DNA from 3 places in the Blautia sp. RTP21359st1_E11_RTP21359_211015 genome. Region 2 is predicted to be linked to each of the others. Evidence: predicted binding sites of a transcription regulator. Region 2 holds the regulator's gene; each other region holds the start of a gene.

Region 1 (4,136 bases), on a different contig from region 2:
ACTCCCTCATAATATCCCAGATCCATGGCTCTGCGGATCAGTGTACGGATAGCTTCCTTATTGTAGCCGATCGGATAACGTACATACTGAATCTTACCGCCATTGCAGAGCTCCCAGAAACGTCCCTCCAGATCCTGTTTCTCGATCGGAGTCACATCCTCTGTTACATGGCAGTGGAAGCTGTTGCTCACATATGGTCTGTCAGAAACGCCCTCAATGATTCCATACATCTTACGGAACTGCTCTACCTGCAGGCCACAAAGACTCTCTGCCGGTGTTCCGTAGATCGCATAAAGATAACCATCTTCCTTCTTGTACTGATTTACCTTGTCATTGATATATTTCAGGACCTCCAGAGCAAACGCCCCATCCTCGGCAATGGATTTGCCATTGTAAAGTTCCTGAAGCTCATTTAACGCTGTGATACCGAAGGAAGCTGTCATAGGCTTCAGGATCTTGCCAATCTTTTCATTCGGTTTCAGATGTCCGCCGTAGAAACCGCCTTCACAGTATGCAAGCGGGTTGGTGGATGCACGCATCTGTCCCAGATATTCGTAAGTGCGGATGTGCAGGTTACGGATCATTTCCAGATAGAAATCCAGAACCTCATAGAAATCTCTGCTCTCCGCTCTGGCCTTTGCAAGGATCATCGGAAGATGAAGGCTTACCGCACCAATGTTAAAACGTCCCACAAAAACAGGCGTATCATTCTCATCCGCCGGCTCCATACCGCCACGCTCATACCACGGACTTAAGAAAGCACGGCATCCCATCGGGCTGATGACCTTCTTGTATTTCCTGTACATACTGGAAATATAGCCTGCGCCGGACATAGACAGCCAGTCCGGATACATGGTTTTGGAGGAACACTCCACACCAGCCTCAAAAATATCCTCACAGCACTTTCCTGGACCATGGATCTCTTTGTCATAAAGGAATACGATCTTCGGGAAAAGTACCGGTTTCTTGTGTCCGGCCTTACCCTGTCCTCCCTGATGGACCTCAAGAAGGGAAATCGTACACATCTTCTCAAACTGCTCGGTTCCGAGACCAAGTGTCACCGTAACAAACGGATAATCACCTCTGGAAGAACCGACGGTATTCAGCTTGTACTCAATTCCCTGCCAGCCCTGGTCATAATCCCTGCGGACCTTATCAAGAGCATACTCAATAGCTCTCTCCTCACGGCCACTCCAGCTCTCGTCCGAGTATTTCATAAATTCGGAAATATATTTATCATAGCTCTTCTTTGCATACGGTGCCAGGATCTTATCAACCTCCGGCACTGTAAAGCCACCATACTGCTGTGCTGCTGTACTGAGAATGATATCCCCCATAACATCAAAGGCTGTATCCAGAGTCTTCGGCTCGTTATACCAGACATTTCCCATCTCAAAACCGCCACTTAAAACAGCTGCCACATCGAACAGACAGCAATTCATGGTATCCAGACGTGCAGACTGGTCATGAATATAAATGTAGCCGTCCTTACATGCCTGAAGCTCATTACGGTTCATAAAAAACTTCCGATAGAGTTCCTTGTTCAGCTCATTAAAGATCAGGCTTCGTTTCGTGGCAACAAGGGCGCTGTCTGTATTGGCATTACTTTTATCACCGATATAACGGATCGCCTGACTCTTGGTATAGACATCATCCATCATATGGATAAAATCCAGCTTGTAATTCCGATAATCACGGTAGCTCTTGGCAACTGCCGGATTCACACGCTCCAGAGCCCCCTCCACGATGTTGTGCATCTCCTGGATCTCGATCTCATTCTTTCCAAGGGAATCCGCATGCTCCTGGGCAAAACGGCAGATAAAATCCTTCTCCTCGTCTGAAAAAGTATAAAGAATACGCTCTGCGGATTTGTTCACGGCAGCCACGATCTTCTGCGGATTAAACTCCTCTCTTGTCCCGTCTTTCTTGATCACATATAACATTGCTCATCCCTCCCTGTGCTATATATAAGTCGCTATGCAAAATACTATATATAGTACCTATATCCTCTATATATTGTTTTTCATCTATATGTTGTGCTAGGCATGAGTATAACACAGCTGAGGAGAAAAGAAAAGGGATATTTCTGTATACACGAAAATACAGACACTTAGTACTGCCTGATCTCACTGCAGAAATATTCTCACAAATTCGTTCCGATCCAGTCTGTAAGAAAATCCCATAATTTCGGAAGCAGAATGGCCAGTGTCACTATAAACCATATGATCCAGCCTGCCCCACTGCTTTTCTGATCTTTTTTTTGCTGTTTTTTTCCCTGATCTAAAACTTCTGCACGATTTCTGCCCACCGTTGTTTTATTCCTGGTATTAACTGCCGCTGCAGTCTTACGTCCGGCTGCTGCACCTGTATTCCGGCTTCCGGTTAGATTCCGATTCAAATCGGTATTGCGGCTTGCATTCGTATTCCGGTTTGCGTTCGTATTCCGGTTTGCATTCGTATTCCGGTTTACGTTTCCGTTATGTTGTGTTGTTTGATCAGCATCCTGTCCATACTGCCGCATCATATCCCGCACTTTGGCGGAAGCATGTTTATAATGTATCTCCCGGGGCTCATTCAGATGATATAACACCTCATCATTTCTGTAAGGCATCCCACATAATGAACACCTGCCATTTACAACCTTACCCCCACAAACCTGACACCTTTGACCTGCCATAAGCTCCCTCCATTCTATCCGTCAAAACGGATATTTATATTTCCGTCGTAAACATAAGCATTCTTTTTTCAGTATATCACACCAGGCATTTAATACCCAGTATTTTTCTACGATACCCCAAAAGACTTCCCCTCTCATTATATTGCCACTCCACCCATTTTCTGTTATAATACCCCACAGAGCAATAAGCCTAAAAATCATCAGGAGGAGCCGATAATGAATACAATCACAATCCCCGCAACCTATCATGCAGACCTGAACCTCCATGACACACAGATTGCGATCAAAACAGTAAAAGATTTCTTCCAGCAGACACTCTCCCAGAAGCTGAACCTTCTTCGAGTATCCGCTCCAACATTTGTAGCACCGGAATCCGGCCTTAATGACAACCTTAATGGTGTAGAGCGCCCGGTAAGCTTTGATATCAAGGCTATCGAAGGAAGCAACGCCGAGATCGTACACTCCCTTGCCAAATGGAAACGCTACGCACTGAAAAAATACGGATTTTCTCACGGAGAAGGTCTTTACACAGATATGGTAGCCATCCGCCGGGATGAAGATCTGGACAATATCCACTCTGTTTACGTAGACCAGTGGGACTGGGAAAAGATCATCTCCAAAGAAGAACGTTCCATGGAGACTCTCAAGGAAACCGTACGCACCATTTACAGTGTCCTTCGTAAAACTGAGAAATACATGGCTGTACAGTATGACTACATCGAGGAGATCCTTCCAAAGGATATCTTCTTTATCACAACTCAGGAGCTTCTTGACATGTATCCGGACTGCACACCGAGGGAACGTGAATATCGGATCACCCGTGAAAAGGGCGCTGTCTTCCTTATGAAAGTCGGCAAAACCCTCACCAACGGCGAACGCCACGACGGACGTGCCCCGGACTATGATGACTGGGAACTGAACGGTGATATCCTCGTATACTATCCGGTACTTGACATTGCCCTTGAGCTTTCCTCAATGGGAATCCGTGTTGACGAGGACGCACTTGACCGTCAGCTTACCGAAGCAGGCTGTGATGACCGAAGAGAGCTTCCATTCCAGAAAGCAATCCTGAACAAAGAGCTTCCGTACACCATCGGTGGTGGTATCGGACAGTCCAGGATCTGTATGTTCTTCCTTCGTAAAGCACACATCGGAGAAGTACATGTCTCTCTCTGGCCGAAGGAGATCACAGATGCTGCAGAGACACACGGACTTCAGCTTCTCTAAAACAGCCTACAGATTTATTTATAATTTTCGCGGAAATGAGGTAATAACGTGAACATTCTGTTTTTTCTGATTCCCAAAAGCGAAGTAGCCTACATCTTTGAGGATGAAACTCTTCGCCAGACCCTCGAAAAAATGGAGCACCGCAAGTACTCCTGCATTCCTATCCTCACCATGGACGGCAAATATCTCGGCACCATCTCAGAGGGAGATCTCCTCTGGGGCATGCGCCGTG
Region 2 (4,136 bases):
CTGGAGGGCTTCTGCAGCGAGAATGACTGGAGACGTGCCTACAATGAGATCAATGAATTTGAGAAGGAGCTTTCTGACTGGGGCGCTGTGATCGTGAAATTCTGGGTCCACATTGATAAGGACACCCAGCTTGCCAGGTTCAACGACCGCCAGAGCAATCCGGAAAAACAGTGGAAGATCACGGATGAGGACTGGAGAAACCGTGAAAAATGGGATCAGTATGAAACAGCAGTAGATGAGATGCTTCAGAAAACCAGCACTGCTTATGCACCATGGCACATTCTGGAATCCGTAGATAAGAAATATGCAAGGCTGAAGGCGCTTCGGATCGTGATCGAAGAAATTGAGAAAGCGCTGAAATAAGAGATAAAAGCTGCGGCAGGATAACAGATATTCTGCTGCAGCTTTTTGTCTGAAGAGAGATGAATCAATTCCGGAGATAGTTTCGCATACTGCGAAGAGCATGTTTTTCCAGTCGGCTGACCTGAGCCTGGGAGATACCAATCTCATCAGCTACCTCCATTTGGGTTTTTCCCTCGTAGAAGCGGAGATCGATAATGTGACGTTCACGCTCTCCAAGCCGGTTCATGGCATCTCGAAGAGAAATATCCTCCACCCAGTTTTCTTCCAGGTTCTTTTTATCACTGATCTGATCCATAACATATAGGGTATCTCCGCCTTCGGAATACACGGGCTCAAAAAGGCTTACCGGGCTCTGGATCGCATCCATGGCATAGACGATCATTTCCTTGTCGATACCGATCTCATCAGCGATTTCTGCAATGGTAGGCTCTTTGAGATGCTGCCGCATATAGTTTTCCCGGGTATAGATGGTTTTGTAAGCGATATCCCGCAGAGAACGGCTGACCCGTATGCTGTTGTTATCACGGAGATATCTTCGGATCTCTCCGATGATCATGGGAACTGCATAGGTGGAAAATTTTACCTGAAGAGTGGTGTCGAAATTATCGATCGCTTTGATCAGGCCGATGCAGCCGATCTGAAAAAGGTCATCCGGATTTTCACTGCTGTTCTGAAAACGCCGGATCACGCTTAAAACAAGCCGCAGATTGCCTTTGATGTACAATTCCCTGGCTTCTTCATCGCCAGCTTTGATTCTTTTAAAGAGCTCCGCCTTTTCTTCCTGATCGAGAACGGGAAGGGTTGAGGTATTTACTCCGCAGATTTCAACTTTATTCAGTGCCATCTTAGAATCCTCCTTGTCTTGTCAGTACATTAAGATGATTCTCAGAGGGCGGTTGAAATATACTTTTTCAGGGAAAATATAAAAAATAAAGGGCCTTGACAATAAGGAGGTATTTATTCTCCGGACAGCAGTTTTTCATTACGGAAATCAACAAGGATGATATCTTCGCCGATCTGGCGGATGCAGTCCCATGGAATGGAATATTCATTTTCTTTGGAAAAACACCAGCAAAATTTTCCCGGTTCCGGCATGATCAGGGCTTTCAGACGTGCGGTTTCACAGCAGAATTCCACATCAAGAGGGCAGCCAAGACTGCGGCAGGTATGGATATTGATCACTTCTTTTTGTTTCAGCTCACAGATGCGCATAAATTCATCACCTGGTATGATTTTATGGAAAATCTGTAAAATTTATGCAAGTCCGATTATTGACACATTATGTGCATTTATTTTATAATAAAAACAAATTTAGTAATGATTTACTGATCCGGAAAGGGGGAGAGTTCTGTGAGATGTCCGTTCTGTAACCAGGATAATACAAGAGTTGTAGATTCCAGACCTGTAGAGGATACCAATTCCATCCGCCGCCGCCGTCTCTGTGATGCCTGCGGAAAGCGTTTTACAACTTATGAGAAGGTGGAAACGATTCCGCTGACTGTGATCAAGAAGGATCAGAACCGGGAAAGCTATAAACGTTCCAAGATCCAGGATGGTGTTCTTCGTGCTTGCTATAAGCGCCCCATTCCCATTGAGAGAGTGGAAGAGATGATCGATTCCATAGAAGGAGATATTTTCCGGTCAGAAGACCGTGAGATCAGCAGTACCAAGATCGGAGAGATCGTTATGGAGCATCTGAAGGATCTGGATGCGGTGGCGTATGTACGATTTGCGTCTGTATACAGAGAGTTTAAAGATGTCAGTACCTTTATGGATGAGCTGAAGAAGCTGATCAATTAAGAGATTAAATGAATAGACTGCAAATGCAGGAGATTTCAGGCCGATTGTCAAAAGACAACCGGCCTTTTTTGAAACATGAATGTTCGATTTTTCAGAGATCGTAAAAGTGGATACAAAAAAACAGGAACCGCCTGGGAAAAATCCTCTGCGGTCCCTGCTATAAATATATATTAATGATTCAGGAAACTTAATTAAACAATACCCTGAGCTTTCATAGCGTCAACAACTTTTTCGAAGCCGGCGATGTTTGCACCTACAACATAGTTGTCTTCCATACCGTAACGTTTAGCAGCGTCATCAGCTTTGTGGAAGATATCGATCATGATGTGGTGGAGTTTCTCATCAACCTCTTCTCTTGTCCAGGAAAGTCTCATGGAGTTCTGGCTCATCTCAAGTGCAGATGTGGCAACACCGCCAGCGTTTGCGGCTTTACCAGGCATGAAGAGAACACCGTTCTCCTGAAGGTATGTTGTTGCATCAAGAGTAGTAGGCATGTTTGCACCTTCAACGACGTATTTGCAGCCATTTGCAACCAGTGTTTTAGCTCCGTCAAGACCAAGCTCGTTCTGAGTAGCACATGGAAGGTAGATATCACATTTGATATTCCAGATGCCAAGTCCCTCAGTGTAGGTAGCACCCTCAACACGGTCTGCATATTCTTTGATACGTCCACGTTTTACTTCTTTGATATCCTTTACGACGTCAAGGTTGATTCCGTTCGGATCGTAGACATATCCGTTGGAGTCGTTCATTGCAACAACCTTGGCACCAAGCTGAGTAGCTTTCTCAACAGCGTAAATAGCTACATTACCGGAACCTGTTACAACGATTGTTTTTCCTTCTACGGAATCATTGTGAGCTTTGGCGATCTCGTTGAGCATGTATACAACACCGTAACCGGTAGCCTCTGTACGGATCAGGGAACCTCCGAAGGAAAGACCCTTTCCTGTAAGGACACCCTCATAAAGGCCACGGATTCTCTTATACTGTCCGAAGAGATAACCGATCTCACGTCCGCCGACACCGATGTCACCAGCCGGAACATCTGTATCTGCGCCGATATATTTGCAAAGCTCTGTCATAAAGCTCTGGCAGAATGCCATAACCTCTCTGTCAGATTTACCCTTAGGATCGAAGTTGGAGCCACCTTTTCCACCGCCAATCGGAAGACCTGTAAGAGAGTTTTTAAAGGTCTGCTCAAAACCAAGGAATTTCAGGATACCCTGATTTACAGAAGGATGGAATCTTAAGCCGCCTTTGTATGGTCCGATGGCGCTGTTGAACTGAACACGATATCCCTTGTTAACCTGTACAGTTCCGTTATCATCGATCCACGGTACTTTGAAGGAGATGATCCTCTCTGGCTCTACAAGACGCTCAAGGATGGAAAGTTTACGATACTCTTCCTCATTTTTGTCAATTACGACTTTAAGGGAATCGAGAACTTCCTTAACTGCCTGATGGAATTCTGGCTCGCCAGGATTCTGTGCTACAACTCTTTCATAAACTTCTTCTGTGTAAGACATTGTTGTTTCCTCCTCATCACATATTAAATTGCGTTGAAAACTAAATTCGAGTGCTATTATACATTAACATGCTAAAAAAGGGAAGTGCTAAATTTGATTTTTTTAAATTTTTATTTCTTGCGTTGAAAGCCTAAATGTGAGATGATATAGAATAAATATTTTTTGACTATGAAATTAAAATGGTTAAATAATAGTGAAAATTAGAAGAGGAGTGGTTTTTATGAGAACATTCGGGAAATCATCAAAGCTTGACAACGTGCTGTACGATGTGCGCGGACCGGTTGTGGATGAGGCTGCCAGAATGGAAGAAGATGGAATGGAGATTCTGAAGCTGAATATTGGTAATCCGTATCCATTTGGGTTTTCAGCACCTCAGGAAGTGATCTTGGATATGCTGAGTAATGTTCGTACTTCCCAGGGATATTCCGATTCCAAGGGCATTTTTTC
Region 3 (4,136 bases), on a different contig from region 2:
CAGTGTAATCAACCGGCAGATGAGAGCTGTTTGTGTAATACGGAGTGTCGCCCTCTTTTCCCGCTGTTTTGATATCCGGATAACGGCTTCTGTCGTGTTTGGCAAGACGGTATGCAGTGGACTCTGCCGGTGTTGCCTCCAGATTGAAAAGCTCTCCCGGATACTGCTCCTGATAGTCTGAAAGACGGCTTCTCATATGCTCCAGAACCTCTTTTGTAAACTTCTGGGTTTCCGGATCTGTCATGTCTTTTTTCAGCCAGCAGGCATTTAAGCCCGCTTCGTTCATTCCCACAAGACCGATGGTGGAAAAATGATTGTCAAAGCTTCCAAGATATCTCTTCGTGTACGGATACAGTCCCTCATCCAGAAGCCTGCTGATCACATCTCTCTTGATATGAAGAGATCTTGCGGAGATATCCATCATGTGGTCCAGGCGCTGATAAAATTCCTTCGGCGTTCTGGAAAGGTATGCGATACGCGGCATATTGATGGTAACAACGCCTACAGAGCCTGTGCTCTCACCGGAGCCAAAGAATCCACCACTCTTTTTGCGGAGCTCACGGAGATCCAGACGGAGGCGGCAGCACATGCTGCGGATGTCGCTTGGCTTCATATCACTGTTGATATAATTGGAAAAATACGGAGTACCGTACTTGGAAGTCATCTCAAAGAGAAGACGGTTGTTCTCGGTATCAGACCAGTCGAATTCCTTTGTGATGGAATAGGTCGGGATCGGATACTGGAATCCACGTCCGTTGGCATCTCCCTCGATCATGGTCTCGATAAATGCCTTATTGACCATATCCATTTCTTTCTTACAGTCTTTGTATTTGAAATCCATGTCCTTGCCGCCTACGATAGCCGGAAGCTCTGCAAGGTCGTCTGGAACGGTCCAGTCCAGTGTAATGTTGGAAAATGGTGCCTGAGTGCCCCAGCGGCTTGGAGTATTTACGCCATATACAAAGGACTCAATGCATTTCTTAACCTCCGGATAGGAAAGGTTGTCTGCCTTTACAAAAGGTGCCAGATAAGTATCAAAGGATGAAAATGCCTGTGCGCCCGCCCACTCGTTCTGCATGATACCCAGGAAATTCACCATCTGGTTGCAGAGTACACTTAAATGCTTTGCAGGTGCAGAAGTGATCTTACCCTCAATACCACCAAGTCCCTCTCGGATCAGCTGCTTCAGGGACCAGCCTGCACAGTAACCGGTCAGCATGGACAAATCATGGATATGGATATCTGCATTTCTGTGTGCATCTGCGATCTCGTTGTCGTAGATCTCAGACAGCCAGTAGTTTGCGGTAACTGCTCCGGAGTTGCTTAAGATCAGACCTCCTACAGAATAAGTAACCGTTGAGTTCTCCTTTACACGCCAGTCCTCAACCTTTACATAGCTGTTTACGATTTCTTTATAGTCAAGGATGGTGGATTTCATATTGCGGATCTTCTCACGCTGCTTACGATAAAGGATATACGCCTTGGCAACATCAGAATATCCGGCCTGGATCAGTACGTTCTCCACACTGTCCTGGATATCCTCAACAGAAATCCGGTTGTTCTCGATCTTATTCTGAAAATCCGCTGTAACACGAAGTCCCAGAAGATCGATCATATCCGAACTGTAATTCTTACCTTTGGCATCAAATGCCTTATCAATTGCCGCGGTGATCTTCCCCATTTTAAATTCGTCTAATTCACCGTCTCTTTTTACTACCTGAAACATAAGAAAATGCCTCCCTCATGCATTTATTTATAAGCGGATATTCCATTCCGCCTCACTTGCCTGCTTACGAACACACTCCGTTTCACGATCTGTGTTCAAAGCGCTGTAGGCTTATTGTATCAGACACGCCTCTTTGCGTCAACACAAAAAGCACCATATATAGTGCCCGTTTTGTTCACGGTACTATATATGGTACTGAGTAGATATTTTAACATTATGTGACTTTCGGATAGATTTCCCGCGGAACTCTTGCTTTTACAGCAATCCCGCCTTCGGTATACTCTTCCGAAAGAAGCTGTCCATACTCACGGATCAGCTGGATCTGACCGGCCTCCGAATAAGGAAAAAGCCGTTCCATATAAATCTGTCCTTCTGCCAGTATCTCAGAAAGAAGCTGCTTAAATTCCTCAAGCCCCTCTCCTGTCCGTGCGGAAATCTTCAGCGTATGGTCTGCCCGGAGATCCCGAAAGCTCTCCCCGGAAACACGGTCCTGCTTGTTAAAAAGTGTGATCGTCTTTTTTCCAAGGGCACCAAGCTCTTTCAAGGTTTCATATACGATATGCATCTGCATCTCCGCCTGAGGATTGGATGCATCTACCACATGAATGATATAATCCGCATATTTAGCTTCCTCCAGGGTACTCTTGAAGGCTTCCACCAGATTGTGGGGAAGCTTGCGGATAAAGCCTACGGTATCCGTAAGAAGAAGCTGCTGTCCGTCATCCAGTGTCAGAAGACGGGTAGTCGGATCCAGTGTGGCAAACAGCTTATCCTCCGAAAGCACCGAAGCGCCTGTCAGTGTATTCAGAAGCGTTGACTTTCCTGCATTGGTATAGCCAACAATGGCTGCTGTCTTCAGATTTCCCACAGCTCTTCTGGAACGGATCAGCTCTCTGTGCTTTTCTACCTGGGAAAGCTCCTGCTTCAGTGCGGATATCCTGTTCCGGATCAGACGACGGTCTGTCTCCAGCTTTTTCTCACCAGGGCCTCTGGTTCCGATTCCTCCTCCAAGTCGCGAAAGAGAAGAACGTAGTCCCACAAGACGTGCAGACCTGTAACGAAGCTGTGCAAGTTCTACCTGGATCTTGCCTTCACTTGTGACGGCACGCTTCGCAAAAATGTCAAGGATCAGCAGGGTACGATCCATAACCTTGCACTCCAGCTCCCGCTCCAGATTATTCATCTGGGCAGGAGAAAGCTCATCGTCACAGATCACACCATTGGCATCCAAGGCATAGAGAAGACCTTTTACCTCTTCGATCTTGCCTTTTCCGATATAGGTGCCCGGATGTACGGCCTCACGATTCTGAATGATCCTGCCTGCAACCGCCGCACCTGCCGTAGCCGCAAGTTCTCCAAGCTCATCCAGGGATTCCTCCATGTCATCCCCCCGATCTGCCTGGACACCGATCAGGATAACCCTGTCCTGTATTTCCTCAAAATATTCCATATCAGCCCTCCGAAGACGTTCTGGTTTTCAGGAAAGCCCGCTCTTTTTTTGCAGCGGAATCTTCAGGGAACATCTCAATATATTCCTGGACCTTGGTCAGTGCAGTAGCAAAATCCAGCTTTTTTTCATAGGCTACGATCTCATTGAACAGAAGACTCTGCATCTCGTCTGTGGTAGCTGTCGGAAGGCCTTTTGTGATGTTATCAAGAGCAGAATCATAATCTCCGCTTCGGATATCGCACAGTGCCAGACCATTATAGCCCTTGGCGGAATCACCCACTGCGGAAATATACTGCTTGTACATTGCCTGGGCATTTTCCACATCATCCTGGGCCAGATATACCATTCCCAGAAGAAGCAATGCTTCCGTATTATCCTTCTTGGTTGCTTCCAGAAGCTCTTTTTTTGCGTTGCTGTAGTCTTCCATATAGTAGTAGACACGGCCTCTGTCACAGTGGTCCTGGGCATCCTTGGCCTCAGAAGAAAGAGCAGCTTCCAGATATCTGGTTCCGTCCGCTTCCATATCCTTGTCCAGATATGCCTCATAGATCTCGATCGCCATATCATAGGTGGAATCTTCTCCATAGGCCTGTTTGAAGTTAGATGCGGCTTCTTCGTAGGAATCCATGGCAAGGGCAACCTTTCCGGTGAGAAAATAACTGCCTGCATCCATGGAAAAATCTTCTCCAAGTGTCTGGCAGTCTGCCATGGCATCCTCGTATTTTCCAGACTTCAGCTCTGCAGTAGCCCGGTAGGACAGGATATCCTTACGAAGGCTTTTGCTTACTTTATCGCAGTTCAGAGCTTCCGTGAAGCTATTCACCGCATCCTCATATTTGCCAAGACGCAGGCTTGCGATACCTGCCCCGCGATAGGACTGTGCCAACTTCACTCCGTTCTGGATAGAGCTCTGGTACTCCTCCAGGGCATACTTGTAGCTTCCCTGGGAAAGATCCTTTC

The links. Region 2 encodes NrdR, which represses ribonucleotide reductase genes. Its sites were predicted from a motif close to CACAANATNTTGTG; they were not measured.
Region 1: nrdD (anaerobic ribonucleoside-triphosphate reductase) is a predicted target of NrdR. The motif match lies at 1,986-1,999, and genes of this name have one in related genera.
Region 3: AB5026_RS12940 (ribonucleoside triphosphate reductase) is a predicted target of NrdR. The motif match lies at 1,878-1,891, and genes of this name have one in related genera.

Annotation. Positions count from the first base shown of each region.
Region 1 covers NZ_JBDGAB010000079.1:1,694-5,829, reverse strand. Annotated here, with positions in the region: gene nrdD (anaerobic ribonucleoside-triphosphate reductase) at 1-1,943, opposite strand, end outside; gene AB5026_RS17585 (hypothetical protein) at 2,144-2,677, opposite strand; gene asnA (aspartate--ammonia ligase) at 2,894-3,904, shown strand; gene AB5026_RS17575 (CBS domain-containing protein) at 3,953-4,136, shown strand, end outside.
Region 2 covers NZ_JBDGAB010000042.1:18,327-22,462, forward strand. Annotated here, with positions in the region: gene pap (polyphosphate:AMP phosphotransferase) at 1-363, shown strand, start outside; gene sigG (RNA polymerase sporulation sigma factor SigG) at 428-1,207, opposite strand; gene AB5026_RS13615 (YlmC/YmxH family sporulation protein) at 1,321-1,575, opposite strand; gene nrdR (transcriptional regulator NrdR) at 1,714-2,163, shown strand; gene gdhA (NADP-specific glutamate dehydrogenase) at 2,355-3,689, opposite strand; gene AB5026_RS13630 (aminotransferase class I/II-fold pyridoxal phosphate-dependent enzyme) at 3,910-4,136, shown strand, end outside.
Region 3 covers NZ_JBDGAB010000038.1:12,104-16,239, reverse strand. Annotated here, with positions in the region: gene AB5026_RS12940 (ribonucleoside triphosphate reductase) at 1-1,726, opposite strand, end outside; gene hflX (GTPase HflX) at 1,941-3,176, opposite strand; gene AB5026_RS12930 (lipopolysaccharide assembly protein LapB) at 3,178-4,136, opposite strand, start outside.